DNA from 2 places in the Candidatus Sarcina troglodytae genome. Region 2 is predicted to be linked to the other one. Evidence: a T-box and tRNA genes for the amino acid it is inferred to sense, from the RefSeq annotation. Region 2 holds a T-box; the other holds one or more tRNA genes.
The links. The T-box of region 2 lies ahead of pheS (phenylalanine--tRNA ligase subunit alpha). A T-box ahead of a tRNA ligase gene usually reads a tRNA of that ligase, here a tRNA-Phe.

Region 1: it has a tRNA-Phe gene. The T-box ahead of pheS (phenylalanine--tRNA ligase subunit alpha) is inferred to sense a tRNA for this amino acid. The anticodon was not compared.

What each region holds. Positions count from the first base shown of each region.
Region 1 is NZ_CP051754.1:129,623-145,191, reverse strand. It holds gene HH195_RS00690 (glycosyltransferase) at 1-1,132, opposite strand, end outside; gene HH195_RS12500 (Wzt carbohydrate-binding domain-containing protein) at 1,134-1,535, opposite strand; gene HH195_RS12495 (ABC transporter ATP-binding protein) at 1,675-2,085, opposite strand; gene HH195_RS12490 (hypothetical protein) at 2,099-2,320, opposite strand; gene HH195_RS12485 (glycosyltransferase family protein) at 2,391-3,152, opposite strand; gene HH195_RS00675 (glycosyltransferase) at 3,346-4,470, opposite strand; gene HH195_RS00670 (ABC transporter ATP-binding protein) at 4,643-5,533, opposite strand; gene HH195_RS12480 (ABC transporter permease) at 5,562-5,969, opposite strand; gene HH195_RS12475 (hypothetical protein) at 6,059-6,211, opposite strand; gene HH195_RS00660 (peptidylprolyl isomerase) at 6,556-7,302, opposite strand; tRNA gene HH195_RS00655 (tRNA-Phe) at 7,472-7,547, opposite strand; rRNA gene rrf (5S ribosomal RNA) at 7,554-7,671, opposite strand; rRNA gene HH195_RS00645 (23S ribosomal RNA) at 7,739-10,642, opposite strand; rRNA gene HH195_RS00640 (16S ribosomal RNA) at 10,841-12,350, opposite strand; gene HH195_RS00635 (uracil-DNA glycosylase) at 12,796-13,479, shown strand; gene HH195_RS00630 (mechanosensitive ion channel family protein) at 13,530-14,657, opposite strand; gene HH195_RS00625 (hypothetical protein) at 14,831-15,280, shown strand; gene HH195_RS00620 (N-acetylmuramoyl-L-alanine amidase) at 15,476-15,569, shown strand, end outside.
Region 2 is NZ_CP051754.1:1,697,172-1,712,740, reverse strand. It holds gene ytxC (putative sporulation protein YtxC) at 1-765, shown strand, start outside; ribosomal protein L20 leader region at 826-946, shown strand; gene rpmI (50S ribosomal protein L35) at 1,012-1,209, shown strand; gene rplT (50S ribosomal protein L20) at 1,237-1,596, shown strand; gene HH195_RS07750 (TrkH family potassium uptake protein) at 1,779-3,122, shown strand; gene HH195_RS07745 (potassium channel family protein) at 3,134-3,799, shown strand; gene HH195_RS07740 (TrmH family RNA methyltransferase) at 3,910-4,692, shown strand; T-box leader at 4,789-5,048, shown strand; gene pheS (phenylalanine--tRNA ligase subunit alpha) at 5,337-6,356, shown strand; gene pheT (phenylalanine--tRNA ligase subunit beta) at 6,375-8,753, shown strand; gene zapA (cell division protein ZapA) at 8,877-11,204, shown strand; gene HH195_RS07720 (alanyl-tRNA editing protein) at 11,315-12,514, shown strand; gene HH195_RS07715 (U32 family peptidase) at 12,627-14,975, shown strand; gene HH195_RS07710 (endonuclease MutS2) at 15,001-15,569, shown strand, end outside.

The DNA.
Region 1 (15,569 bases), 870 kb from region 2:
AAAATGCTGAATATGTTATCAAATCTATATAATTTATTATACCTAAATAAGATACATTAGTTAATTTATCTAATCCACTTCTGTCATAACTTCTATCATAATTTATCCCTATTAATACAACTTCATAATCCGGTCTTTTAATTGCTAATTTTTTAATCTTTTCATAATCAAACCATTTAGCCAAAGCTCCGTAGTAACCTATTATAGGCTTACCCTTGTCCACTATTTGTTTCATCCTTTTTGCTATACTAAATCCTGTTTTGCTAAAGTCCTCCAAATTCACTCCATTTGGAACTAGTATGCTTTTTTCTGACGATCCTCTAATACTTTCTGATGTCTTTTTAAGATCTTTAGCAGTAGATACAACTAACACATTTTCAACATCCTTTAAAAGTTTTTTATGATCTTCTATCATTTGAGTACTTACAGTTACTCCACTTATCTCTGAAGAAATTTCATCTACAAAATCATATATAACTTTAAAACCTCTATCCATATAATATTTTTTTATTTTTTCATAAGATACATCATAAAGACACGTAGCATAGACATGTACAAATTTAGGCTTATCAACTTCATTTATCACATCAAAAAAAGCTTGGTTTAGACTATCCATATCTAAATTTACCAAATAAAGATTTTCTTTTATCTGTTTTATAGAAAATACTTCCCTATCTTGATTAGGATCTGTTCTATATATATATAATATCCTTTCATTACTCATAGCTTCCGCTAAATGTTGAGGTCTTTGTTTTAAATCAATATTCCAACCAAAAGAGGCATAAAACACAACTATTGCATCATATTCTTCTTGAAACATACTTATAAAAGCTTTTCTAAAAGCTTTATATTGAGTATTATATACTATTGAATTAAATGCACTCTCTATTATTTTATTAACATTCTTATATCTTTCATATATTTCTCCATTTAATACCTGATAATTAAATTCCTCTTCATCATCGATATCAAAACCTTCATACATAATATTACTTACTTCTGGATACGCATTTAATATAGATTCAGTTAACTCTATTTTTTCTTCATCTTCCAAATTATCATATCCATACTCAATAGCATTACTTACAATATCACTAGGGACTTTATGCTTTAATTTTTTTAATCCAAACACCTTATACCCTCCATTCTTCTTTTAAAAATACAAAACCACTACTTTTTCTTTCACTATTAATAGTAAAACTCATAGCATTTTCTATGCTTTCTAAAGAAATCAAATTTTGACTTTCAGAAAATATTATATTAATATAATAAACTCCACCTTTTAACATTAAGTTCTTAAATGTTAGTTTAATATTATTCTCACCTAAACTCCAAGGTATCAAAAAATCATCTACATTGCTATTTATAGAACATATAAACTGATCCATATGCCTAAACTCACAAGGCTTTGTATAAGCTCTTTTCATCTCAACTGTAATCCCAGGGGTGCTTATATCTTCATCTAAAACTTCATATTTTATATTAAATGTTATCGAATCATTATATTGATAAACATTCTTTTTTTCGCATATCAATACATCACTAAGTTTTACAAAACAATTTTTAGATTCAGCACCATTATCTAATTCTAAAATATTTTTATAATATTTTTCAACAACTTCTATAGCAAAACCTATTTCTTTAATTTCTCCTTTTTCAAGCCAGATAGCCTTTTCACATGTCTACAAAATTTATTATGTCATCTTTTATTGTATTAATTTCTTCTTTCCCTATCCCCATTATACTAGCATTTAAATATATATTTTCTATTCCAGTAAGTTCATTATTAAATCCCGTGCCAAGTTCTAAAATAAATGCTACCTTTCCTTTTATAAATAACTCTCCCGAAGTTTTAAAACATACACCAGTTAATATTTTAAGTAATGTAGATTTATCAGATCCATTACTTCCTATTATACCTAATATTTCTCCTTCATTAACATCAAATGAAATATTATTTAAAGCTATAAATTCCTTTTGAGTATTTTTATTAAATGCATTTATTATTTGTCCCAACCTATTTTTTTCAGAGTTATAAATTTTATATTTTTTAGAAATATTTTTAACTCTTATAGCATAACTCATTTTATTCCTCCACTTATGAATTTAATATGAAATTCTTCATACTAATAGCTCTTTGCTTCCATGTATTATTATTTTTTTCATTTTCTATTAAAGATATATACTCATAATTGTCTTCTAACAAAATAGCTCTCTTTATATTTGCCATAAATTCATCATGATTTTCACTTATTAAGGGAGATTTATATTTTCTACACTCTTGCAAATTAGTCGTAACTATCGGCTTCCCTAAATCCATATATTCAAATAATTTAACAGGTAATGTGGATTTAGTTATATTATTTATAATAAACAGTATTATGGAAATATTAAAAAAATTTAGAATAATGAGGAAGATTATTGTATTCAACAGTTCTTACATAATAAACATTAGGCAAATTAAGTATTCCACTATTTACGATAGATTTATCATAATCTACACCTATAAGCAAAATATTAATATCTTTAAATCTATTAGAAATATTTATTATAAATCCATAATAAAACCATTTAGCTAAAGCCCCAAAATACCCTATTATCTTTTTATTAGAATTGACTACATTTTTTATTTGCTCAAGTATATAATTTAAATTTACATTAGAAAAATGCCCTAATTCCACACCATTTTCTATAAGAGCTAACCTTTTTTGCCCCCTTATCTGTTTAGCATCATTGTATAATTTATCAGCAGTAGTTATGACATAAATGTTTTTACTGTCTTCTAACATACGCATATGACTGTCTTTTATATCATCTGTTAATTTAAATCCAGCAATATCATCTGATAATTCATCAATAAACTCATATATAATCTTAAATCCTCTATCTAAAAATTTTTTAACATATTTATCATATTCCATAAAAGCTGTACAATAAATTTGAACAAATGCTTCAATACGACTTTCTTTAACCATATCTAATAATTCTTCTTGAACCCAATAAATGTCAGTATTTATAAGGTATAAATTGTGCTTTATCTCTTTATATACCTTTACATCTTTATCTATACAAGAAGATGCCTTATAAAAATATAATATATTTTCATTTGATAAATTTATAGCCATATGTTGTGGTCTTTGAAACATTTTCATATTAAAGCCAAAATAATTATCAAAAATAATTACAGCATCATACTGTTTATTGAAAATTATTTTTTTAAATCACTAAAAAACTTTGACTTAAGACCATTAATTTTTCTATACTTAATTTTTATTATAAAAAACCTTATAATTGGTCTTAAAACATTCTTAATTTTCCTCTTAATATTCACAAAATCACCTAAAATTAAATTTTACTTATTTTTACTAAATTATAGAAAGCTTCAGCTTTTTTCTCCCATATATTTTTTAATGCTTCGTTTTTTAAATATGTATAATATTCATCATCTTTACTCATTTTCAACGCATAATCTAACTTTTCTATGAATTCATTATAATTTTTAGCAATTAATATTGATTTATATTTTTGACATTCCCTAAGATTAGTTGTTACTATCGGAACATTTAATGCCATATATTCAAAAAGTTTTATTGGATTTGTAGACTCTATAATATCATTCAATAAAAATGGTATAATCGCTACATTAAAACATTGTCCGTACAAAGGCAATTCTTTATAATCAACAACCCCTAAATAATGGACATTTTTTATATCCTCCACTTTACTTTTCCTAAATTCATTATCATATAAAAAACCTATTAAAACTATATTATAATCAGGTTTCCTTTTTGCTATCTCCCTTATAAGATTATAATCAACCCATCTAGCCAAAGTTCCAAAATACCCTATTATAGGCTTTTTATCATTAACAATATCTTTAATTTTTTCAGGTACTATATCCATATGAGTTTGCCAATGCTCATAATCTACCCCATTACTTATCATTGCTACTTTATGTATATCTCTTATACTTTTAACATAATTCATTAATTTATCAGCTGTTACTATAATGAAATTTTGTTTATTTTTTATAATATTCTTATGTCTTGTGTATACAAAATTCTGTACATCCCCAGATATTTCTGGCGATATTTCATCAATATATTCATAAACAAGCTTGAATCCATTATTCAAATATCTTTCCTTTATGTATTCTTCATCTAAATATATATCTGTTGAATATAACAGTAAAAACTTTTCAGTATTAGTCTTGCTTAACACATCAATCAAAACATTTTGAAAAATATAATTAGACATATCCACCAAATACAATTTTTCTTTTATCTTTTTTACGCCATTTATATTAAAATCAAACTGCTCAGATGATCTATAAAAGTACAAAAATCCCTTTTTAGACAATTCAATTGCCATATGTTGAGGTCTTTGAAACAATGGTATATTCCAACCAACTCTCGAATCAAAAATAATTATAGAGTGATATTTTTCATAACTTAATATACTATTTATCATTTCATAATATTTATTGTATATTCTTTTATATTTGAATATATTTATTTTTTTTAATATAAAATTAAATTTATAACATTTCAATAATTGTATACTCTTTTTTATTAATAGTTTAAACCTCACTTAATTTCTCCCTTTTATTTAAATATACTATCTTATTAAATATAAATGATAACTATTGCTCCCATTCATGCTCTAAAACAATAAAACCTTCTCCCCTATATTTATCATTTATAGTAAAATTATAAGCTTTTATCTTTTTATATATTTCTTCATTATTACACAAGAAAACTACATCTATATAATAAATCCCAGATACTAAATTTAGATTCTTTAAATTGAAATATATTGTATTTTTTCCTGACGAAAATGGTATATTTTTATGCGAGTCAATACTGTTAAAGTCACAAACAAATTGGCTATATTCTTTCCCAGCATTAATTTCTATTTTTCTTATTTCTATAACCATATATACATTTTGGTATATACTATTTTTCACTAGATAAGTAATTTTAAATTCTAAATTTTTTAAATAATCAATTTCATTTGAAATTTTATTCATTTTAAAATCTTCAATAATATCATTTCTAAACTCTTTATATGACAGATGATTTTTATTTCCAAAATTCATATTAAAATACTTCTCAACTACCATAACAGGATTTCCCTCTTCCACAACTTTACCTTCATCTATCCATATAACCCTATTACAAAATTTTTTTACCGTAGCCAATGAATGAGAAACATATAAAATAGTTTTACCTTGTTTTTTAAATTTCTCAAATTTCTCCATACATTTAACTTGAAATTTAATGTCACCTACTGATAAAATTTCATCTACTATTAAAATATCAGGATTTATAATCTTTAAAAGTGTTGACTTTCCAGTACCATTTTTTCCTATTATCCCAATAATTTCTCCTTTGTTTATATTAAATGAAACATTAGATAATGCATGAAATTTTTTTATTTTATATCTTTTATTTACTAATAACTTCAATTTTTCCTTATTTGTATTATATATTTTATATTCCTTTGTAATATTTAATGCATTTATAACTTCCATTAATTTTCAACCTCATAATACATAAATTTTACTCATATAGATTATAGAACATCATCAAACTCTGGTCTAAATCTAGAAAATTCTTTAGAAGAAAAACAAACAAATATAACGTAATTATCCAAAAATATATAGCATACCTTAATGTACTAACATTGGTTCCTAAAAAAGCATCTCTAAATAATTCTAGCAAGTAATATAATGGATTAATTTTTAAAATTAAATTTAACCAAGGCATACTTTGGGCAATAGGTAATTCACCACTTTGCCACATAATTGGACATGTCCATAATAAAAATTGCATTATTACTCCTATAGCGTGTAATATATCAATTGACATAACAACCCATGTTGCTAATAATCTAAGTAATGCTGACAAAAATATCATAGTAATTATAATTGCGTAAATGAGCTTAAAGTAATTTATAATATTCAACATTCCATTAATCCCCAAAATTATAAATGTTATACAATGCAAAATTAAAAAAGTATAAAAACTTATAAACACCCTCACGTTAGGTAATATTTCTACAGGGAATTTAATTTTTTTACTAAAAAAGATTTACTTCTTATAGAACTAGCCCCGAAAACTATTACATCAGATATAAATATCCATGGAATATATGCTGAAACAAGCCATATTAAATAAGGAACCTGTATATCTCCTGTTATATTCCTCATACCTGAAGAAAATACAAAACACCGCTATCATAACCAATTGTTTTATTATTACCCATATTATTCCTAATCTTGAATTTACAAACTCTTGAACAAATTCTTTTTTTGACAAATCTAAAATAGTAAACCAATTATAAAAAATGCTTTTTTCAATATAAAACCAATTTTTCAATTAATTCATCTCCTTAGTCCCCTCTCATCTACATATTGTTTTCATTTTTTACTTAAATATACATAAATTAAATATATTATCTAAATAAAATCTATTTTTTATTTCTTTAAATACACAAAATTGGGATATTAATTAAATATTAATATCCCAATTTTGTGTATTTACTTTTTTTATATTATAAGATTTCTACAGTATATTTATTCTTTAATTCCTTTATTAAGTCTAAATACTTTTGTTCTTGTCTTTGACCTAATAATTGTTTTAAAGCTTCGTCTTTAACTTCTTCAAAACCTTTTATTGAATCTTCTTTTTTATCAACAACTTTAATTAAATGATATCCAAATTGAGTTTTAACAGGTTCACTAACTTCTCCGATTGGTAAAACAAATGCAACTTCTTCAAACTCAGGTACCATCATTCCTTTTGAAAATGATCCTAAATTTCCACCTTGCTCTTTAGATGGACAAGAAGAATATTTAGCAGCTGCTTCTTCAAAAGTTAATTCATTTAAAGCTATTTTTTCCTTAATTTCTTTTGCAAGTTCTTCTGAATCAATTAAAATATGTTTTGCAGTTACATTAGCTGGTTCTTTAAAAGCTTCTTGATTTTCATTATAGTATTTTAAAACTTCTTCATCTAAAACAGTAACCTCATCTAAAGTTTTCTTCATAACAATTTGAGCTAATAATTCCTTAGCTATTTTATTAACTTGCTCTACATACTCAGCTGAAGTATCCATGCCTTTTTCTTTTCCTAGCTCATACATTAATTCAAAAGCAATTGCTTGTTCTAATATATTTCTTCTTCCTTGTTCATTGTCAATCATTGCTTGTTGTTGAGCTGGGTATCTTGAAATAACTTCTGATATATATTCAGAAGTTATTTCTCTTCCCGCTACTCTTGCTAAAACCTTATTATCCATGTTAAAATTCATCCTTTCTTATTATCTTTAACTATAATTTATTTAAATATGAATCTATTATCTATTTTATCAAAGAAATAGTAGTAATTTAAATAACTAATATCTTTAATAAATAAATTATACCATTATTTTATATAAAATGAAAAAGCCTAGCTAATGCTAAGCTTTTTGGTGGCTCGAACTGGAATCGAACCAGTGACACGAGGATTTTCAGTCCTCTGCTCTACCGACTGAGCTATCGAGCCATATAAACCTGGCAACCACTTACTCTCCCACACAGTCTCCCATGCAGTACCATCAGCCTCTAAAAGCTTAACCTTCGTGTTCGGAATGGAAACGGGTGTTACCTTAAAGAGCATTATCACCAGATAATCATGTTATTTATATGAAAGATATATTCTCTCAAAATTACACTAAGTATTAAGATAAAGTTAATTAGGTCAAGCCCTCGACCTATTAGTATCAGTCAGCTAAATATGTTACCATACTTACACCTCTGACCTATCAACCTTGTGTTCTTCAAGGGGTCTTACTAGCTTATGCTATGGGAAATCTCATCTTGAGGTGGGCTTCACGCTTAGATGCTTTCAGCGTTTATCCCTTCCCGACTTAGCTACCCAGCTGTGCTCCTGGCGGAACAACTGGTACACCAGAGGTCAGTCCATCCCGGTCCTCTCGTACTAAGGACAGCTCCTCTCAAATTTCCTACGCCCGCGACGGATAGGGACCGAACTGTCTCACGACGTTCTGAACCCAGCTCGCGTGCCGCTTTAATGGGCGAACAGCCCAACCCTTGGGACCTACTTCAGCCCCAGGATGCGACGAGCCGACATCGAGGTGCCAAACCTCCCCGTCGATGTGGACTCTTGGGGGAGATCAGCCTGTTATCCCCGAGGTAGCTTTTATCCGTTGAGCGATGGCCCTCCCACGAGGTACCACCGGATCACTAAGCCCGACTTTCGTCCCTGCTCCACTTGTGGGTGTCGCAGTCAGGCTCCCTTCTGCCTTTGCACTCTTCGAACGATTTCCGACCGTTCTGAGGGAACCTTTGGGCGCCTCCGTTACTTTTTAGGAGGCGACCGCCCCAGTCAAACTGCCCACCTAACAATGTCCTGTGACCAGATTCATGGCCGCCAGTTAGAACTTCAGTACTATCAGGGTGGTATCCCAACGTCGACTCCACTAAGGCTGACGCCCTAGTCTCTCAGTCTCCCACCTATCCTGTACAGACAATACCGAAATTCAATGCTAAGCTACAGTAAAGCTCTACGGGGTCTTTCCGTCCAATCGCGGGTAACCAGCATCTTCACTGGTACTACAACTTCGCCGGATTTGCAGTTGAGACAGTGCTCAAGTCATTACGCCATTCGTGCGGGTCAGAACTTACCTGACAAGGAATTTCGCTACCTTAGGACCGTTATAGTTACGGCCGCCGTTTACTGGGGCTTAAGTTCACACCTTCGCTTACGCTAAGTGTTCCCCTTAACCTTCCAGCACCGGGCAGGCGTCAGCCCCTATACATCAGCTTACGCTTTAGCAGAGACCTGTGTTTTTGCTAAACAGTTGCTTGAGCCTATTCTCTGCGGCCTACTCTCATAGGCATCCCTTATTGCTAACTTACGGGATCAATTTGCCGAGTTCCTTAACTGCAATTCTTCCGCCGGCCTTAGGATTCTCTCCTCACCTACCTGTGTCGGTTTGCGGTACGGGCACTACTTCTCTCTCTAGACGCTTTTCTTGGCAGCGTGGAATCATGTACTTCGGTTCCGTAGAACCTTCCCCATAACATCTCATCATTATTACAACGGATTTGCCTATTGTAACTGACTAAATGCTTAGACTAGCATCCAATAGCTAGCACACACTATCCTCCTGCGTCACGCCATCGATAATAACGATGGTAGTGGTACTGGAATATCAACCAGTTGTCCATCACCTACGCCTTTCGGCCTCGGCTTAGGTCCCGACTAACCCTCAGCGGACGAGCCTTCCTGAGGAAACCTTAGGTATTCGGCCTGTAGGATTCTCACCTACATCTCGCTACTAATGCCAACATTCTCACTCGTAATCAGTCCACCACTCCTTACGGTATGACTTCAGCCCGATTACGACGCTCCTCTACCGCTTGAATAAATTCAAGCCCGTAGCTTCGGTGGTAAGTTTTAGCCCCGAACATCTTCGGCGCAGGATCTCTCGACTAGTGAGCTATTACGCACTCTTTTAATGAGTGGCTGCTTCTAAGCCAACATCCTAGTTGTCTTAGAAATCCCACATCCTTTTCCACTTAACTTACACTTTGGGACCTTAGCTGACGATCTGGGCTGTTTCCCTTTTGACCACGGATCTTATCATTCGTAGTCTGACTGCCGAACTTATAGTATATGGCATTCGGAGTTTGATAAGGTTCGGTAAGCACTATGCCCCCTAGCCCATTCAGTGCTCTACCTCCATTACTCATATTCGACGCTAGCCCTAAAGCTATTTCGAGGAGAACCAGCTATCTCCGAGTTCGATTGGAATTTCTCCGCTATCCACAGCTCATCCCATGCTTTTTCAACAGCAACGTGGTTCGGTCCTCCACGAGGTTTTACCCTCGCTTCAACCTGGCCATGGATAGGTCACCCGGTTTCGGGTCTACGACATGCAACTAGTTGCCCTATTAAGACTTGGTTTCCCTTCGGCTCCGTACCTTAAGTACTTAACCTTGCTACATATCGTAACTCGTTGGCTCGTTCTACAAAAAGCACATCATCGCACACATAAGGTGCTTTGATCGGTTGTAGACATATGGTTTCAGGTTCTATTTCACTCCCCTCCCGGGGTTCTTTTCACCTTTCCCTCACGGTACTGCTTCACTATCGGTCATCAGGTAGTATTTAGCCTTGGGAGGTGGTCCTCCCTGCTTCCCACAAGGTTTCACGTGTCTCGTGGTACTCTGGATTAGAACTTGATTACTCTAACTTTCACTTACAGGACTATTACCTTCTACGGTAGAGCTTTCCAGATCTCTTCAATTAGTTATAGTTTCTCGTTATGTTCTATCCACAACCCCGGAAACAAGTTTCCGGTTTGGGCTCTTTCCCTTTCGCTCGCCGCTACTTAGAAAATCGATTTTTCTTTCTCTTCCTCTAGGTACTTAGATGTTTCAGTTCCCTAGGTTTACCCTCGTTAACCTATTTATTCAGTTAACGATACATGGGGTTTCCCATGTGAGTTTCCTCATTCGGAAATCTTTGGATCTCAGACTATGTGCGTCTACCCAAAGCTTATCGCAGCTTATCACGTCCTTCGTCGGCTCCTGATGCCAAGGCATTCACCATACGCCCTTTGTAGCTTGACCTTTGTTTCTATCTTTTAGATAGTTGCAATCAATTTTACAAAGAATAGTAAATTTAATTGGCTTTACTCTATTTATTAATACTTATGCGTAATTTTCAAAGAACATAATTTTGAAAGAACTTAGTCTTTCAAAATTAAACAGATATTTAAGAAGCATTCTTTATTATCATCTTAGTTTTCCTAAGATGTTCTTCCTTAGAAAGGAGGTGATCCAGCCGCAGGTTCTCCTACGGCTACCTTGTTACGACTTCACCCCAATCGCTGACCCTACCTTCGGCCGCTGCCTCCTTACGGTTAGCTTACGGACTTCGGGTATTGCCAACTCTCATGGTGTGACGGGCGGTGTGTACAAGACCCGGGAACGTATTCACCGCGACATTCTGATTCGCGATTACTAGCAACTCCAGCTTCATGTAGGCGAGTTTCAGCCTACAATCCGAACTGAGACAAGTTTTTGAGTTTTGCTCCACTTCACAGTATTGCTTCTCTTTGTACTTGCCATTGTAGCACGTGTGTAGCCCTAGACATAAGGGGCATGATGATTTGACGTCATCCCCACCTTCCTCCCGGTTAACCCGGGCAGTCTCGCTAGAGTGGTCAACTTAATGGTACCAACTAACAATAAGGGTTGCGCTCGTTGCGGGACTTAACCCAACATCTCACGACACGAGCTGACGACAACCATGCACCACCTGTGTTCCTGTTCCCGAAGGAACTTCCCACATTACTGGTAATTCAGGACATGTCAAGTCTAGGTAAGGTTCTTCGCGTTGCTTCGAATTAAACCACATGCTCCGCTGCTTGTGCGGGTCCCCGTCAATTCCTTTGAGTTTTAATCTTGCGACCGTACTCCCCAGGCGGAATACTTAATGCGTTAGCGGCGGCACAGAGGCTTGGGGCCCCTACACCTAGTATTCATCGTTTACGGCGTGGACTACCAGGGTATCTAATCCTGTTTGCTCCCCACGCTTTCGAGCCTCAGCGTCAGTTACAGTCCAGAGAATCGCCTTCGCCACTGGTGTTCTTCCTAATCTCTACGCATTTCACCGCTACACTAGGAATTCCATTCTCCTCTCCTGCACTCTAGATATCCAGTTTGGAATGCAGCTCCCAAGTTAAGCTCGGGTATTTCACATCCCACTTAAATATCCGCCTACGCTCCCTTTACGCCCAGTAAATCCGGATAACGCTTGCCACCTACGTATTACCGCGGCTGCTGGCACGTAGTTAGCCGTGGCTTCCTCCTTAGGTACCGTCATTATCGTCCCTAAAGACAGAGCTTTACAATCCGAAGACCTTCATCACTCACGCGGCGTTGCTGCATCAGGGTTTCCCCCATTGTGCAATATTCCCCACTGCTGCCTCCCGTAGGAGTCTGGACCGTGTCTCAGTTCCAATGTGGCCGATCACCCTCTCAGGTCGGCTACGCATCGTCGCCTTGGTGAGCCGTTACCTCACCAACTAGCTAATGCGCCGCGGGCCCATCTCATAGCGGATTGCTCCTTTGATTGTTAAAAGATGCCTTTCAACAATATTATGCGGTATTAATCTTCCTTTCGGAAGGCTATTCCCCTCTATGAGGCAGGTTGCCCACGTGTTACTCACCCGTCCGCCGCTAGAAAAGCTCCGAAGAACTTTTCTCGCTCGACTTGCATGTGTTAAGCACGCCGCCAGCGTTCATCCTGAGCCAGGATCAAACTCTCAAATTAAAATATACTAATTTCTTAGTTTTTATTTGAGTTTAATCTACTCATATTACTTATAAAAGAATTGCTGGTTTACTTAAATTATCTGTTTAATTTTCAAAGACCATTGTTTTTCTTTTTTCTTTATCGCCCTCAAGCGACTTCTTTATCTTATCACTTTACTTAATCTTTGTCAATAACTTTTTTTATTTTTTAAGTTATTTTCTCTCGCTACTGTTTACCTTAGCGACGGATTTTATTTTATCACATAATTTAATATATACAAAAAAATAATATATTTATTTTAATAATTATTTCTATATTACTTCCATTTCCTTTATTTATATATTTTTTTCTATTATTGATACGCTAGGATATGTTTATAAATGTTTTATTATGTAAATAGATATATTTCTCATATTTTATTATAATAAATATATCTATTTACATAATAAAAAGGAGATAACTTATGGGCTCAATATTGAAAAATGATTGGAATGATATCCTAAAGGATGAATTCAAAAAAGATTATTATCTTAAATTAAGACAATTTCTTATAAATGAATATAAAACTAAAACCATATACCCAAATATGTATGATATTTTTAATGCATTACACTATACACCTTATAATCAAGTTAAAGTAGTTATTTTAGGGCAAGATCCATACCATGGCCCTAATCAAGCTCATGGACTTAGTTTTTCAGTTAAACCAAAAGTTAAAACACCACCATCATTACAAAATATATTTAAAGAGCTTAACAATGATTTAGGTTGTTTTATACCTAATAATGGCTTCTTAGAAAATTGGGCAACTCAAGGAGTGCTACTATTAAATACTGTTTTAACTGTAAGAGCTAATTGCCCTAATTCTCATAAAGGTATTGGTTGGGAAATATTTACTGATAAAATAATACAATCTCTTAATGATAGAAATGAACCCATTGTTTTTATTTTATGGGGAAGCAATGCACAAAAAAAAGAATCTTTTATAACTAATCCTAAGCATTTTATAATAAAATCAGTACATCCTAGCCCCCTTTCCGCTCATAGAGGATTTTTTGGCTCTAAACCATTTTCTAAGACAAATAAATTTCTAAAATCCATAAACCAATCTCCAATACATTGGCAAATACCAAATATTAATTATTAATAAAGTAAAAGCACTCTTTGAATTTATTATCAAGAGTGCTTTGCTACTTTTTATTTTTCTCTTTCCTCTTCAGTTACATTTCCTATATCTTCAATCTTATCAACCATATTAACACCTAATATATTTTCCTGAAATCTATTAAAATTTATAAAAAATAATTTTACTTTTTCTTCTCTTAATATACTCAAAATATTTATGTTTACAATTTGCTTTAATTTCTCATATTCTTCATATCCCATCATTTCAGTATAAAAATATACAAAAATCCCAAAACCATAGTTAGACAATTCATTAAAACTTACTATTATCATTTCTTTTTTTATTTTATCATTACTTCTTAAAAATTTTTCTATTCTTTGTACACATATATTTATTTTATCTATTGATGTACTATAATCTAATGTAAATTTAAAATGTATACGTCTTTTATCTCTTTGACTCCAATTTATAATATTACTATTAGCCAATTTTGAATTAGGAACTGTAACTATTGCCTCCGCAAATGTTCTTATTTTAGTACTTCTAAATGTTATTTCTTCTATAACTCCTTCAATATCAGATGTTTGAACCCAATCCCCTATAGAAAATGGCTTATCCAAAACTATTACCATGCCTCCAAATAAATTAGAAAATGTATCTTGAGCTGCTAATGCAAATGCTATTCCACTTATTCCAAGACCTGTTATAAAACCAGTAAACCCAAATTCATTTGCTATAATAACTACTGCAAAGATTACTATTACTATTCTTATTATTATAGATACAAAAGGAAATACTATTCCATTAGAATCATTTTTATTATGTATACTTTTATGTAAAATAGAATTTTCTAAAGTTAAATTGTAAAAAAAATAACACATGGCTATAACACCAGCTAACTTTATTAATCTACTTGTAGATATTATATTTAAATTTAAGTTGTCAAATTCTATAATTCTTAATGCTTGATACACTCCATAAAATAATATAAATAATTTTAATGGTTTTTGACTAGCCTTTACTAAACTATCATCTATATGTGTATTACTTTTAGATACAATATATGTGAATATCTTATATATTTTAGATATTAAAAGTTTATTCAATATAATTACAAAAACTATAATACCTAATGCAATTATTATATTATAAATAGAAACACTACACATAGCACAACAAAAATCTTCTATTCGCTTCATAAATAATCACCTAAGAATTTCTTAATTCTAGTATTAACTTTAGTATACAATCTTATAACCGCCCTCTAATTTTTATAATAAAAAAATAGTAAACTTTTATACTTTAAAGTAATTTATAAACATTAATAAAAATATACTATTAATAAGTATTAATTATTTAAGGATTAGCAAACATGAAATTTTTAGTCGTATTCGTAATATTACTCTGCTTAGGTAGTACTGGATTTATGTTTATATATTTTGATTCAAAAATCAAGAAATATAAAAGAAATATTCTCACACTTAATAATCAAATACATAAAATTAAAGCACCCCATAAACAATCTGAAATTCAAAATACAAATTTAAGAGAGATATCTATATACTACAAAACTTCTGAATTTGAGTATGCAGTAACTCAACCTTATACAAATGTCTATCTTGCACCAATTAATAATTCACTTATAGTAAATAGACTGAAAGATGCTTTTAAAGTCAAAATACTAGATGAATGCGAAATAAATAAAGAAACTTGGTATTTTGTTGAATTAGGTCTTAATAGTGGATTGAATAATAAAGGATGGATAAAAAAATCTAGATTTTCTATATTTATAAACAGAGAAATTAACTTACCCAATAAGTAGCTACACAATTTAATTGTAGCTACTTATTTAATTTCATACAAAATATTAGTATCTTTATTTTAGTTGTATTTCGTATTATTTTTAACAGATTGTTTACTTATTTTCCCTGTGAAATCCTTATCGTTATTTGTATTTTTTATATTTTTATTGTATTATTTACTTATATTGTTAAATATTAAGGGGGATTTTAAAATTATGTGTAAAAAAAAGATCCACAAAATTTTTATGTCATTACTATTTAATACTTTAATTTTTAGTTCGGTTATTGGATTTAAAGCTTACGGACAAA
Region 2 (15,569 bases):
ATAATTATTGGAATATCGGAAAGTATCGAGAAAAATACTCACTTCGTTAAAATTTTTTGCGATGATAAGGATTATAATGAAAAATTACAAAATAATATCTATTTATATATAAGTAATCTTATATATAAAACAATAATGGAAAATTTCAGAAGAAAGGAAATGCTAGAATATTTAACAGAAAATTATTTTTTCTTAAATCATGAAGAAATCATAGATATTGATAATGAAATAAATAAAATTGTATTTCAAAAAAATATTATAATGGATGAAACTTCAGTCTATTGTTTAAATAGAATTAATTCAATTGTTGAAAATATAAAAGCCTTTCTTAAAGAAACAGGTTATATAAATATAAATGGATTTATAAGATTTAGAATGAAGGCTATGATAGATACAATAGAGGAAATTATAGATAAAATTGTAGATAAATATATGGTTGAAAAAGAGTATAATGAGTTTATTAAGCTTTTAAAATATTTTGTAGATGTGCAAGAATGTAAAATAGAAGAAATAGATTTAAGAATTTTGAATAATGGATTGTATGAAATAAAAAATGGTTTAGGAGAAGATGTATTTAAAGAATTTTTAAATGAAATAAAAGATAATGCTGATGAAAATACCATAAATATAGAGGATGTCATTATAAGTGGATTAATAACTAATGCACCTAGAAAGATAAAAATTTTTAACGAAGTAAAATGCAATAATAAAGAATTTTTAAGGACAATAAAGAATGTTTTTGGTGAGAGAGTTGAGGTTTATTAATAATATAACTTAAAATAACAAAATTGTTTGACACAACTTATAACTTGTGATAGAATTTTATTCGTTAAGAAGAAACAGCCGTTTCTCACCTTTCAGCTTCGGTTAGTTGGGTTATTGAATTGTTTATTACGTTAAGTGTTGTAATAATAGAGGACGGCTTATGCCGTCCTTTTATTTTATAGAAGAGCAGTATTAGAAAAATCTATTAATGCTAAGAATCGTAAAGTTTGAGAGGAGGATATCACTATGCCAAAAATGAAAACTCATAGAGGTGCAGCAAAAAGATTTAAGAAAACAGGTTCAGGAAAGTTAAAGAGAGCTAAAGCTTTCAAAAGCCATATATTAACTAAGAAAAGTCAAAAGAGAAAAAGAAATTTAAGAAAAGCTGGATATGTTTCAGTAACTCAAGAAAAAACAATGAAAAAATTATTACCATACCTATAATTTATAATAAAACAGGAGGTCTAGAAAATGGCAAGAGTTAAAAGAGCGGTAAATTCTCGTAAGAATCATAAAAAAGTATTAAAACTTGCAAAAGGTTATTACGGTGGAAAAAGTAAGTTATTTAAAACTGCTAACGAATCAGTAATAAGAGCATTAAGAAATGCTTACGTAGGAAGAAGATTAAAGAAGAGAGATTATAGAAGATTATGGATAGCTAGAATAAATGCAGCTACAAGAATGAATGGTCTTTCATATTCAAAATTTATGAATGGAATAAAATTAGCAGGTGTTGATATAAATAGAAAAATGCTTTCTGAAATAGCTATAAATGATGCTAAAGCATTTGCGGATTTAGTTGAATTAGCTAAGAAAAATTTAAATGCTTAATTTTATTTAAATAATGCGGAGAAATCCGCATTATTTTTTTAGGTTTATCTTCATAAATATTACATAAATTCATTTTAAATATATTTATTTTAATATAAATTATTTTATTAAAATAATGTTAAAATAATATAAAAAAGTATTTATTGTGATATAATTATTTTATTATAATTTTGGAGGAACTTATGTATATCAATGTAAGTAGAAAGATAAAATTAAGTGCAGTACAAATATTGGCTATAGGTTTTTTATCTTTAATAATAATTGGTGGAATCATATTAAGTTTGCCTATATCATCAGCTAGTGGGACAGGTACTAACATTATAGATGGTTTTTTTACATCAACTTCAGCTGTTTGTGTAACTGGGCTTATAACATTAGATACTGCTACTCACTGGAATTATTTTGGAAAAACAGTTATAATAATTTTAATACAAATAGGTGGTTTAGGATTTATGTCTTTTACTACTTTATTTGCGTTAATACTTAAAAAAAAGATAACATTAAGGGAAAGATTGGTTCTTCAAGAAGCTATGAATACCTTTGGAATACAAGGGTTAGTCAGGCTTATGAGATATATATTAATTTTTACTTTTTCTATAGAGTTTATGGGAGCTTTACTTTATGCAACTCAGTTTGTACCTCAATTTGGAGTTTTAAAGGGTATATATTATAGTATATTTGCATCTATATCAGCTTTTTGCAATGCAGGATTTGATTTGATGGGGAATTTTTCAAGTATAACAAGTTATGCGACTAATATTACCATATTATTAAATACATCAGCTCTTATAATAATAGGAGGATTAGGGTTTGCAGTTTGGTCTGAACTTTATAGTTTTAAAAATTTAAAAAAGCTATCCCTGCATACTAAGATTGTATTATTAACAACTTTCATATTGATTGTATGTGGAATGGTTTTTATATTTTTATTTGAATATAATAATGCCAAAACTATAGGTAATATGTCTATAATAGACAAATTAACCAATTCTTTTTTTGCATCAGTGACTACTAGAACAGCAGGGCTTAATTCAATACCATTAAATGATATGACTGGAGCAAGTAAATTTTTAACTATTATATTTATGTTTATAGGAGGATCACCAGGATCTACAGCAGGTGGAATAAAGACATCAACTTTAGCTATAATAGTACTTATTATTATTGCCATTATAAAGGGAAGAGAAGATACCGAAGTTTATGGAAAGAGGATATCAAAAGATACTGTACAAAAAGCAATTCTTGTATTCATGCTTGGAATTTTTATAGTTTTAGTGGTAACTTTGATTTTAACAATTACAGAGAAAGCTTCTCTTGAATCATTAATATTTGAAGCGGTATCAGCATTTGGAACAGTTGGTTTAACACTTGGAGTAACTCCACATTTAAGTATAATAGGAAAAATAGTTATAATGATAACTATGTATTTAGGAAGAGTGGGCCCTATGACAGTTGTGCTTGCTATTACAAGAAAAAAAAGGAAAAGAGATTATAGATATCCTGAAGATAAAATATTAATAGGTTAGGGGTGTATTTTTTGGCTAAAAAACAATTTGTTATAATAGGACTTGGAAGATTTGGAGCATCAATTGCAAAGACTTTATATGCTCTTGGAAATGATGTTTTGGCTATAGATAAGAAGGAAGATTTAGTTCAAGAAATTTCAGATAGTGTAACTCATGCTATACAAATGGATGCGACAGATGAAAGTGCTCTTAGGACTTTAGGAATAAGGAATTTTGAAGTCGCAGTAGTTACAATAGGGGATAATATACAATCTAGTATAATGGCGACACTTTTAGTTAAGGAACTTGGAGTTAAATATATAATTGCTAAAGGAAATAGTGATATACATGCTAAGGTTCTTTATAAAATAGGAGCTGATAGAGTAATACTTCCAGAGAAAGATATGGGTGTTAGGGTTGCACATAATTTAGTTTCGTCTAATATTTTAGATTATATAGAATTGTCTCCAGATTACAGTATAATAGAAATAGATAGTCCAAATGAATGGTGTAATAAAACTATGAAGGAGCTTAATTTAAGAAGCAAATATGGAATAAATGTTATAGCTATTAAGAGAAATCATGATGTTAATATCTCGCCATATGCAGATGATCAAATACAACAGGGAGATATTATAGTAGCTATAGGTTTATCTGAAGATTTAAATAGGTTAGAATTTAAAATATCATCAAAATAATAAAAAGTTTAAGGCTCTAAAATCATTATATTTAATGGCTTAGAGCTTTATTATTTTTGTTATTAAAAATGTGATATAATTTTTTTATATGAAGAAAAGAGGAGAAAAAGTTGATAATTATAGAAAGTAAGAGCAATTCTTTATTTAAAAATTTAAAAAAATTAAAAGATAAAAAAAAATATAGAGATGAAAAAAAACAATACATAATAGAAGGATTTAGGTTTGTAAAGGAGGCTATAAAAAGTAACACCTGTTTAGAATGTGTAATATTTACGGAAGATTTTTATAAAAAAGAAAAAGAATTTATAGATTCTTTAGAAAAGTTAAATATAAAATTAGTAATAATGACAAAAATTTTATTAGATGAAATATGTGATACTGAAAATCCACAAGGAATAATTGCTGTAGCAGAATTTAAAGATAGTGTTTTAAATTTAGGAAATATGATAATACTTATAGATAAGGTTCAAGATCCTGGAAATATGGGTACAATTATAAGGACAGCACATGCTGTTGGGGCTTCTAGCATTATAATAACTAAAGGAACAGTGGATATTTATAATGATAAAGTTTTAAGATCATCTATGGGTTCTATATTTTATATACCAATTATTGAGGATTATAATTTAGATTTAGTTAAAAAATTAAAAAATCAAGGATATAGACTTTTAGTAAGTTCACTTCAAGGAGAAAATAATTTTTTTGAAGAAGATTTAAAAGGTAAGCTTATAATAGCGGTTGGAAATGAGGGAAATGGAGTAAGTGATGAAGTTTATAATATTTCTGATGTAAAAGTTAAAATACCCATGCCTGGAAATAGCGAATCATTAAATGTAGCTATTGCAACATCTGTTATGATGTATGAAAAGTTAAGACAAGATAGTATAAAGTAGTAATATAGGTTAAAAATAATATTAAAATATGATAAATACTTGTAATATTATATATGTATTAGTATAATATTAAAATGAATAACAACTAAAATTAAAAATTAAGCGTTGATAAAGAGAGTAACTATGAAAATCTTTTTAGGGAGAGGAAACCTAGACTGGAAGTTTTCTTAAAGAAAGTTATAGTGAAGTTCACTTTGGAGCTCTAGCTGTGAAATTTAAATTTAAGGAAATTTAACAAAAGTAGTAGCTAGCGGATTAAGCCGTTATTTAAATTAAGAGAACAAAAGATATATAAACTTAAAATAAATGTTTTTTGTTAATTAGGGTGGTAACACGGAAAAAACCCCGTCCCTTTTGAGGATGGGGTTTTTTATGTGCTTTTTTTAAATCTACTAATTTTTAAAAGGTTGTTGATTCTAACAAAAAATGTGTATGGTGACCTTTTAAAAAGATTTTTTAAAAATCTACAATAGATAAAGGTGGGTGAGACACACATGACAGAGATTTATGAAAATATAGTAGTTGCTGTATTTGTTGGTGGACTTGTTGCAGCATATATAGCTAATACTATAAGACTTCGTAAAATGGGAGAATAAATAAAAAATATAATAATTTTTATATAAAATATGAAAGGAGCTTAATTTATGCAAGAGCAATTAAAAAATATAGAAAATATTGCATTAGAAGAGTTAAAATTAGCTAAAGATAGTACAACTGTAGAAAATATAAGAGTTAAGTACTTAGGGAAAAAAGGTGAATTAACAACTATTTTAAGAAGTATGGGAGGACTTTCAAAAGAAGAAAGACCTATCATGGGTAAACTTGTTAATGAAGTTAAGGCAACTTTAGAGGCTAAACTTGAAGAAGTGTTAACTCAAATTAAAATCAAAGAAAAAAATGAAAAATTAGCACATGAAGTAATTGATATTTCAATTCCAGGAACTAAAAATCTTGTAGGTAAAAGACACCCATTAGAATTAACATTAGATAGTATGAAAGAAATATTTGTGTCTATGGGCTTTACAATAGAGGAAGGACCAGAAGTTGAAAAAGATTATTATAATTTTGAAGCTTTAAATATTCCTAAAAATCACCCAGCTAGAAGTGAACAAGATACATTCTATATAAATGATAATATAGTTTTAAGAACTCAAACATCTCCAGTTCAAGCTAGAGTTATGGAAAAGCAAGAGCCTCCAATAAAGATGATATCTCCAGGTAAGGTATTTAGATCAGATGCAGTTGATGCAACTCATTCACCAATATTCTATCAAATGGAAGGATTAGTTATAGATAAAGGAATAACTTTTGCAGATCTTAAAGGAACACTAGAATTGTTTGCTAAGAAGATGTTTGGAGACAAGGTTAAAACTAAGTTTAGACCGCATCATTTCCCTTTTACAGAGCCATCTGCTGAAATGGATGCAACTTGCTTTGTATGTAATGGAAAAGGCTGTAGAGTTTGTAAGGGAGAAGGGTGGATTGAAATATTAGGTTGTGGAATGGTTCATCCTGATGTTTTAAGAAATTGTGGAATTGACCCAGAGGTTTATAGTGGATTTGCCTTTGGATTTGGTGTTGATAGAATGGTTATGCTTAAATATGGCATAGATGATATTAGATTATTATATGAAAGTGATATGAGATTTTTAAATCAATTTTAAAATATAGGAGGATAGTTTATGAAAGTACCATTTAATTGGCTTAAGGATTATGTTGATATAGATATAGATGCAAAAGGTTTAGGGGATAGATTAACCCTTTCAGGTTCAAAGGTTGAGGGAGTTGAAATTGCAGGTGATACAATACAAAACGTTGTAACTTGTAAATTCGTTGAAATAGAAAAGCATCCAGATGCTGAAAGATTAAGTGTTTGTCAAGTTGATATAGGTAAGGAAGAATTATTACAAATTGTAACAGCTGCAACTAATATGAAAGTTGGAGATATAGTTCCTGTTGCACTTCATAAATCAACTTTAGCAGACGGAACAGAAATTAAAAAAGGTAAGTTAAGAGGCGTAATGTCTAATGGTATGTTTTGTTCTGAAGAAGAATTGGGAATAGCAGGAGATGAACCAGTTCATGGTCTTATGATATTACCTCCTGATACTAAGGTTGGTATATGTATAAAAGAAGCTTTAGGGCTTAATAAGGCTATACTAGATTTTGAAATAACTTCAAATAGACCAGATTGCTTAAGTATAGTTGGTATGGCAAGAGAAACTGCTGCAACTTTAGGAACAAGTTATAAGATGCCAAATTTAAATTATACAGTTAAATCATCTGACAATATAAATAATATATTAAAAGTTGAAGTTAAAGATGATTTGTGTAGAAGATACATGGTAAGAGGAGTTAAAAATGTAAAAATAGCACCATCACCTAAATGGATGCAAGAAAAACTATTTGATGCTGGGGTAAGACCAATAAACAATATAGTAGATATAACAAATTACGTTATGTTAGAACTTGGTCAACCAATGCATGCTTTTGATAAAAGACAAATATCTTCAGGAAAAATAGTTGTTGAAAGAGCAAAAGATGGTGAAAAGTTTGTAACTTTAGATGAAGTTGAAAGAAATTTAAATAGTGATTTTTTATGTATTAAAGATGGAGAGAGTATAGTTGCTTTAGCAGGAATTATGGGTGGTTTAGATTCAGGCATAAAAGATGATACAACAGAGATTATATTTGAATCAGCAAATTTTGATGGAACTAATGTTAGAGTAAATTCTAAAAAATTAGGTTTAAGAACTGAAAGTTCATCAAGATTTGAAAAAGATATAGACCCAAATCTTGCAGCTCTTGCAATAGATAGAGCTTGTGCTTTAATTGAAGAGCTAGATTGTGGAGAAATAATAGATGGAACTATTGATATTTATAATAAAAGAAAGGAACAACATACACTAACTGTTGATTCTGTATGGGTAAATAAATTTTTAGGAACTAATTTATCTAAGGAAGAAATGAAAAGATGTTTAGATAGCCTAGACCTAAAGACAAACATAAATGGCGATAATCTTGTTATAGATGTTCCAACGTTTAGAATAGATATAAATATAAAAGAAGATATAGCAGAAGAAATAGTTAGAATATATGGATATAATAATGTTCCTGCTACTATAATAAAAACTGTAACGGAAAGAGAGCCTAAAAATAAAAAACAAATATTAGATGACTTAGTAGCAAATATTATGATAGCTTCAGGATTAAATCAATCTATTAGTTACTCTTTTATAAGTCCTAAAACTTTCGATAAAATAAATTTATCTAATGATAGTTATTTAAGGAATGTAGTTAAGATTAAAAATCCTTTAGGAGAAGACTATAGTGTAATGAGAACAACCACTCTTCCTTCAATGATGGAATCTTTAGCAAGAAACTATTCAAGGAATAATGACTTAGTTAGATTATTTGAGATAGGTAAAACATATATTCCAGATGAGGATGAAAATAATCTTCCAACTGAAAAAAATATTTTAACAATAGGTATTTATGGAGAAGCAGATTATTATGCATTAAAGGGAGTAGTTGAGAACTTGTTTGATGCTTTAGGAATAAAGAGTGCATCCTTTAAGAGAATGAGTGAAAATCCAAGTTACCACCCAGGAAAAACTGCTGAAATTGTTATAGGAAGAAATTCTTTAGGAATTTTAGGAGAAATACATCCAGATGTTGCTGAAAATTACGGAGTAGAGGTTGATTGTTATGTGGCAGAGCTTGATTTAGATAGAATATACGAATTTGCTAAGACAGTGAAATCATATAAACCACTTCCAAAATTCCCAGCAGTAACTAGAGATATAGCTCTTTTAGTTGATGATGTTATTTTAGTTCAAGAGATAGAAAATGTTATAAAAAAATCAGGTGGAAATTTAGTTGAATCTGTAAAATTATTTGATATCTACAAAGGAGCACAAATACCAGAAGGTAAAAAGAGCATAGCTTATGCAATTATATATAGAGATCCAAGTAAAACTTTAACAGATAAAGATGTAAATAAAGTTCATGATAAAATTTTAAAATCATTAGAGCAAAAATTAAATGCACAACTTAGATAATATTAAGAGAGGGGAAACTTTAAGTTTCCCCTTTTTTCTTGTTTAAAAGCCATAGTTCACAAAGAATTATGCCTATGGTAAAATAAAGATAGTACATTTTGATAAGAGGAGTTATTAATAATTATGGTTACAAGTGTTCATGTTACAATTAATGGTTTTGAATATAATCTAAAGGGTAAAGAGAGTGAAGAATATTTAAAGCACGTTGCAAGTTTTGTAGAGGGTAAAGTTCAAGAGATAATGTCTAAAAATAAAAGTCTTACTATGGTAGGGGCTGTAACCTTAGCGGCTGTAAACATAGCGGATGAGTCTTTTAAGGGAAATAAAGAATATAATGATATTTTAGCAGAACTTGAGGAAATAGAAAGAGAAAACAAGAAGTTAAAAGAAGAGTTAGAAGAAGTAACTGAAAAATATAATAAAACAAATAGAAATTCTCCTGAATATTTAGAGGAACAAAGAAAACATGAGCTTATGAAAAAAGAATTAGAAACTCTAAAGGAAGAATTTAATAAGGCTAGTCAGCTTATATCAGAGTATGAAGTTAAGGATAAACAAAGTGAAATAACGAGAAAAGATTTAGTAGAGCTTAAAGAGGAATATAGAAAAGCTAAAGAAGTTGTCTTAAAATGTGAAAATAAAGAAAAAGAATACATAAGAATTAAAACAGAGCTTTCTGATTTTAAAGATAAATGTGAAAAATTAAATGAAAGGGTATTAGAGTTTGAGGAAAAGGAAAAATTAAATGAAATAACTAGAAATGATTATTTGCAACTCAAAGAGAGATATGGAAAATCAAATAAAATAATACTCGATTATCAAACAAAACAGAGGGAAGCTAATAAAAAGCTTGTAGAATTAAAAGATAGATACGCAAAGGCTAATAAGCTTATGGCAGAGTATGTAACAAAAGAAAAACAGGCAGAGATAACTAAAAAAGATTTAGCTAACTTGAAGGAAGAATATAAAAAACTTAATAATCGTGTAAGCGAATATGAAATAAAGGAAAAAGAAAATGAAGCTATAAAAGGTGAACTTGAAGCTTTAAAGGAACAACAGTTAAAAAATAATAAACTTATAGCAGATTATGAAGCTAAAAGTAAAAAGAAAGATATGATGCTTGGACAATTAAATAAGCTTAAAGAGGATTTAAAAAAATCTCAAGATTCAATAAATGAGTATAAAGAAAAAGAAAAGAAAATGGACGAACTTTTGATTCAAATTGATTTGTTAAAAGAAGAAAACAAAAAATCAAATAAGATTATAGAAGAATTAAAGGAAAAAGAGTTAGAGTTTAAAGAGGTTAAGGACGATTTAGATAAAGCTCAAAAGGAATATGAAGAGATAAGTAAAAAAGTATCAGAATATCAAATTAAGGAAAAAGAACATGACGTGGTTACTAAGGAGCTTGTAGATTTAAAAGAAGAATTTAAAAAAGCTCAAAGAACTATATCAAAATATGAAAACCAAGAAAAAGAGCATGATGGATTAGAAAACGAGGTTTTAGTTTTAAGAGAAGATATTGAAAATGCTAAAATGTTAATAAAAGAATATAAACTTAAAGAAGAAAAACAAGAAAATTTAGCTTATAAGTTACAAGAATTAAAGGAAAAATATGAAGATTCTAAATATCTTATAGAAGATTTGAGAAAAAAAGAGGCTGATTTTAATTCATTAAAGTTTGAAGTAAAAGATTTAGATGTTAAATATAAGGAAGCTAATGCGATAATAGCAAGATATGAGAGTCAAGAAAAAGAAAATGAATATATAAGATTAGAAGTTTCAAAATTAAGAGAAGATTATAATAGAGCCAAAAATGAAATAATAGCATATAAAAATGAAGAGGAACAAAGAAAAAGTATTGATAAAGAACTTAAGCTTTTAAAAGAAGAAAAAGAGAAATATGATGAATTAGAGAGAAAATCAAAAAATCTTACAAATGAATTGCAAAGATTAAATGAAAGATATAATATAGCTAATAAAATGGTTGAGGAGTATAGGATAAAAGAAAAACAAGAAGAGAGAAACAACAAAGTTTTAGATGAAACTAGAAACAATTATGAAAAAAAGAAAAAAGAAAATAATAAATTAAGACAAGAATTACAGGAAACAACAAATAGGTATAAAAATATTTCTAAAGAATTACAAAGACTAAAGGATAAGAATAAACGTGTAGTTAAAGATAATAACAACTTCAAAGTGTCTAATATAGATAAAAAGCAATTTGAAGATAAGGTTGATACTTTAGAAAAAGAGCTTTTGAGACAAAAAGAAATAAATAAAGGGTTGAAGTTTGACCTTCAAAGTAAAAGATATAGGGTATTAGACTTAGAAAGAAAAATTTTAAATTCTAAAGTAGAGATTATTAAAGATGCAAGATATGAAAATGCTCTTCTTTCAGAAAAAAAGATAATTGAAGAATTGAATAAAAATAAGGATGCTTTAAAATAAAAAAAGTAATTAAATGATTAAAAAATTACTTAAGGGATAGTTCATTATCCTTAAGTAATTTTTTTTTAAAAGGTACTTTTATGGAATAATTTTAGATATGAGGTGAAGGTATGAAAAAGCTTTATTATGAAAATCCATATATTAATGAATATAAAACTGAGATAATAGATATTAAGGAAAAAAATGAAAAATATCATGTGATTTTAGAGGAAACTATATTTTTCCCAGGAGGGGGAGGACAATTAAAAGATATTGGTTTTATAGAAAACCAGCAAGTTATTGATGTCTATGAAGAAAATGGTGTAGTTTATCACGTTGTTGATAAGAAGCCTGCAAAAATACATAAGGTTTCCTGTAAGATAGATTGGGAGCATAGATTTTGTGGAATGCAGCAACATTTAGCGCAACATGTTTTATCTGGATGTTTTTTTACCTTATTTAATAAAAATACATTTGGATTCCACTTAGGAAAGAGTGTATCTACTGTGGATATAGAAGGTCCTTTAACTCAGGAGGATATAAGAAAAGCTGAAAAGTTAGCTAATGATATTATATTTAAGAATTTAAAAGTTAACTGTTTTTTTCCAAGCAAGCAGGAACTTAAGAAATTAAAGCTAAGGAGAGCTCTTCCAAAAACTAATGAGAAAATAAGAGTGGTTGAAATAGATGATTTGGATATAAATGCTTGTTGTGGTGTTCATCCTTTACAAACTATAGAACTTCAAATGATAAAAATTAAGGGATTTGAAAAACATAAGCAAGGTTATAGAATAGAATTTTTAGCAGGAAAAAGGGCTATAGATGATTCTTTTAAAAATGATGATTTTATAAAAGATGTATGCTCTTATTTAAAAAGTGGAGAGCAAGATGTTATAAATAGCATAAAAAAATTATCTCAAAATTTCAAGGAGTTGACTAATGAAAACAAAAGATTAGTTGATGAAATAGGAGAATTTAAAGTGCGTGAAATGTTAGATAATTCCTATAAAATAGATGGTGTAACTATTGTGAAAAATATAGAATCTGATATAGAGGTTAAAAAGGCAAGTGCAATAGTTAAAAAACTTGTGGCAAATGAAAAAGTAATAGTTTTGTATGCGGTTAAAACAGATGAAAGAGTAAATATGATTTTTGCTTCATCTAAAGATATAAAAAATATAAATATGGGAGAAGTATTAAAAGATTCTATAAGTTTAGTAGACGGAAAAGGTGGAGGAAGCAAAATATTAGCACAAGGTGCAGGAAAAAATAATGGAAATTTAGAAGCTACATTAGATTATGCCGTAAGAAAGATAGAGAATTTTATATAGGGTAAAATAGCCATAGTGTATATTATGGCTATTTATATTTTATTTGTGTATAATATTTATTAGTTTATAAAAAATATACAATCTAAAATTGCATTTTAGGGGAGATAAATAAATGGAAAAAATAGAATTACTAGCTCCAGCAGGTAGTATGGATAGTTTAATTGCTGCTGTTGCAAAGGGAGCAGATGCTATATATTTAGGAGGAAGCAAGTTTTCAGCAAGAGCTTATGCTTCTAACTTTGATAATGAAGAAATGGAAAAGGCAGTAGATTATTGTCACGAATATGGCATAACTGTTTATGTAACAGTTAATACACTTTTAAAAGAAAATGAATTGCAAGAAGCAATAGATTATGTAGGATTTTTATATAAAATAGGTGTGGATGCTTTAATAATTCAAGATACAGGTCTTGTAAATAAAATAAGAGAAGAATATCCAGATTTTGAGATTCATGCATCAACTCAGCTTAGTATACATAATGGAGAGGGAGCATTATTTTTTAGGGATAATGGTTTTTTAAGAATAGTTTTATCTAGAGAACTTACTTTAGAGGAAATAAGACATATATCAAAAGATCTTAACATAGAAACTGAGATATTTGTTCATGGTGCTCTTTGTGTTAGCTATTCAGGACAATGTTTAATGAGTAGTTTAATAGGGGGAAGAAGCGGAAATAGAGGTAGATGTGCCCAAAGTTGCAGACTTCCATATACTCTAATTAGGGAATCTGATGGTAAAGAGATTAAAGGATATTTATTAAGTCCTAAGGATACTTGTATGATAGAAAATGTGGAGGATTTAATAAAGGCAGGAACAAGTTCTTTAAAAGTTGAAGGAAGAATGAAAAGACCTGAATATGTTGCTGGAGTAACTGAAAGTTATAGAGAAGCTATTGATAATGTATATAATAAAATAGATAAATCTCAGGAAAATAACAAGAAAAAACTTCTTAGACTTTTTAACAGAGAGGGTTTTGCAACTGCATATCTTTATAAAAATACAGGGCATGATATGATGGCTTATAAAAATCCTAAAAATACCGGTGTGTTCTTAGGAGAAGTGTTAAAGTCAGGAGAAATACTTTTAAGTGAAGATATAGCTCTTCAAGATGGTGTGACAAATGGTAATGATGGATTTACTGTAAATAAAATATTCTTAAATGGAAATGAAGTGAAAAAGGCTAAAAAGGGAAGTAAAGTTAAAGTTCTTCCAAGAAAATATAAGGCAAGTGATAAGTTATTTAAGACATTAGATAGTGAACTTTTAAATCAACTTAAAGGAGCTTATGAAAATAAATTTGAGAGAAAGATATTATTAGATGGAAAATGTACTTTTAAAGTTGGTTATCCTATCAAGCTTAGTGTTTCATATAATGGAAAAGTTTATGAAAAACAGGGTGATATAGTAGAGTCTGCTGTAAATAAACCTATTCTTAAGGAAAAGGTAGAAGATAATTTAAAAAAATCTGGAGATATAGCTTATAAGATAAATAATATTACCTTTTTAGAGTTTGAAGATGGATTTATAAGGGTATCAGCAATAAATAATTTAAGAAGAGAATTATTAGAAGAAATAAGATCATTTGAAGTTTTAAAGTTTAAGAGAAATGAGAGAAGAAAAGAATTTAGTTGTATAAAAGATATGGACAGAGATATTCCAGGGCTTTTAATAAACATAAATACGTATGAACAATTAAGGGCAGTTAAAGAAAAAAAAGTCGAGGCTGTATCTTTAGATATATTTGGAAAAAACAAAGGTGCTTTGAATAAAGAATCTTTGAAAGAATTACAAGATTTTAATGGAAGAGTATATTTAAAAATACCAACTATAATTAAAGAGGAATTTGAAATTATATGTAATTTAATAAATGAGAATTTAGAAAATGTAGAAGGTATAATTACAGCTAATGCAGGAATAATAAATAGATTTAAAGATAAAACAAAAATAGTTGGGGATTATAAACTTAATATATTTAATTCAAATTCTTTAAAATTTTATAATAAGCATATAGCAGCTTCATGTGTAAGTGTAGAATTGAACAGAAAAGAGATAAATTCTATGGTTAAAAAATACAATGAAGGAACGCAATTTTTAATTTATGGTAAAATAGAAGCGATGGTAAGCGAATATTGTCCAATAGGAAGTACTTTTGGAGGGAAAAATACTTTAAATGCATGTAGCAATGAATGTACAAGGAGTACCTTTATATTAAAAGATAGAGTAGGGCAAAATAATACTATAAAAACAGATATATTTTGTAGATCTCATATATTTAATACTGTTGCGATTAATTTAATTTCAGAAATAGAAGATATTAAGAGTATGGGAATAGAAAATTTTAGAATAGATTTAATTGATGAAAGTTATGAAGAGTCATTAAATGTTATAGACGCTGTAAAAAATAAAAAAAGATTAGTAGGAAATTATACTAAAGGTCATTATAGAAGAGGCGTTGAGTAAGAGAAAAGGGGAATAAAAAAGTTTTATGAATGATAAAGTTTTAAGAGTTTTAGAATTTACAAAGATAAAAAATGAATTAAAACAATATGCAATAACAAAATCAGCAAAAGATATGGTTTTGAATCTTAAGCCTTATGAATCTTTTTATGATGTAGTTGAGCATCTTGAAGAAACTAATGAGGCATTAGAGTTAATTACTAAAAAAGGTAATCCTCCTTTTGAAGGATTTTATGATATTAAGGATGGAATAGTTAGAGCCGAAAAGGGCGGAGTATTAAATGCTGGAACTCTTTTGAAGATAGGAAATATGCTAAGGGTTTCAAGAAGAATGTCTGAATTTTTAAATAGAAAAGAAGAAGAGGAATCTTATAAAATATTAGAAGATTTAGCGATTGGATTAGTTAGCATAAAAGGGCTTGAGAATTCAATTTCTAATGCAATAATTGGAGAAGATGAAATTTCTGATAAAGCAAGTAGTACATTATATGGTATAAGAAAAAGTTTAAAAGAAAAAAATTCATCTGTAAGAGAAAAAGTAAATGCAATAGTTAGAAGTAATTCACAATACTTACAGGATAATCTGTATACAATGAG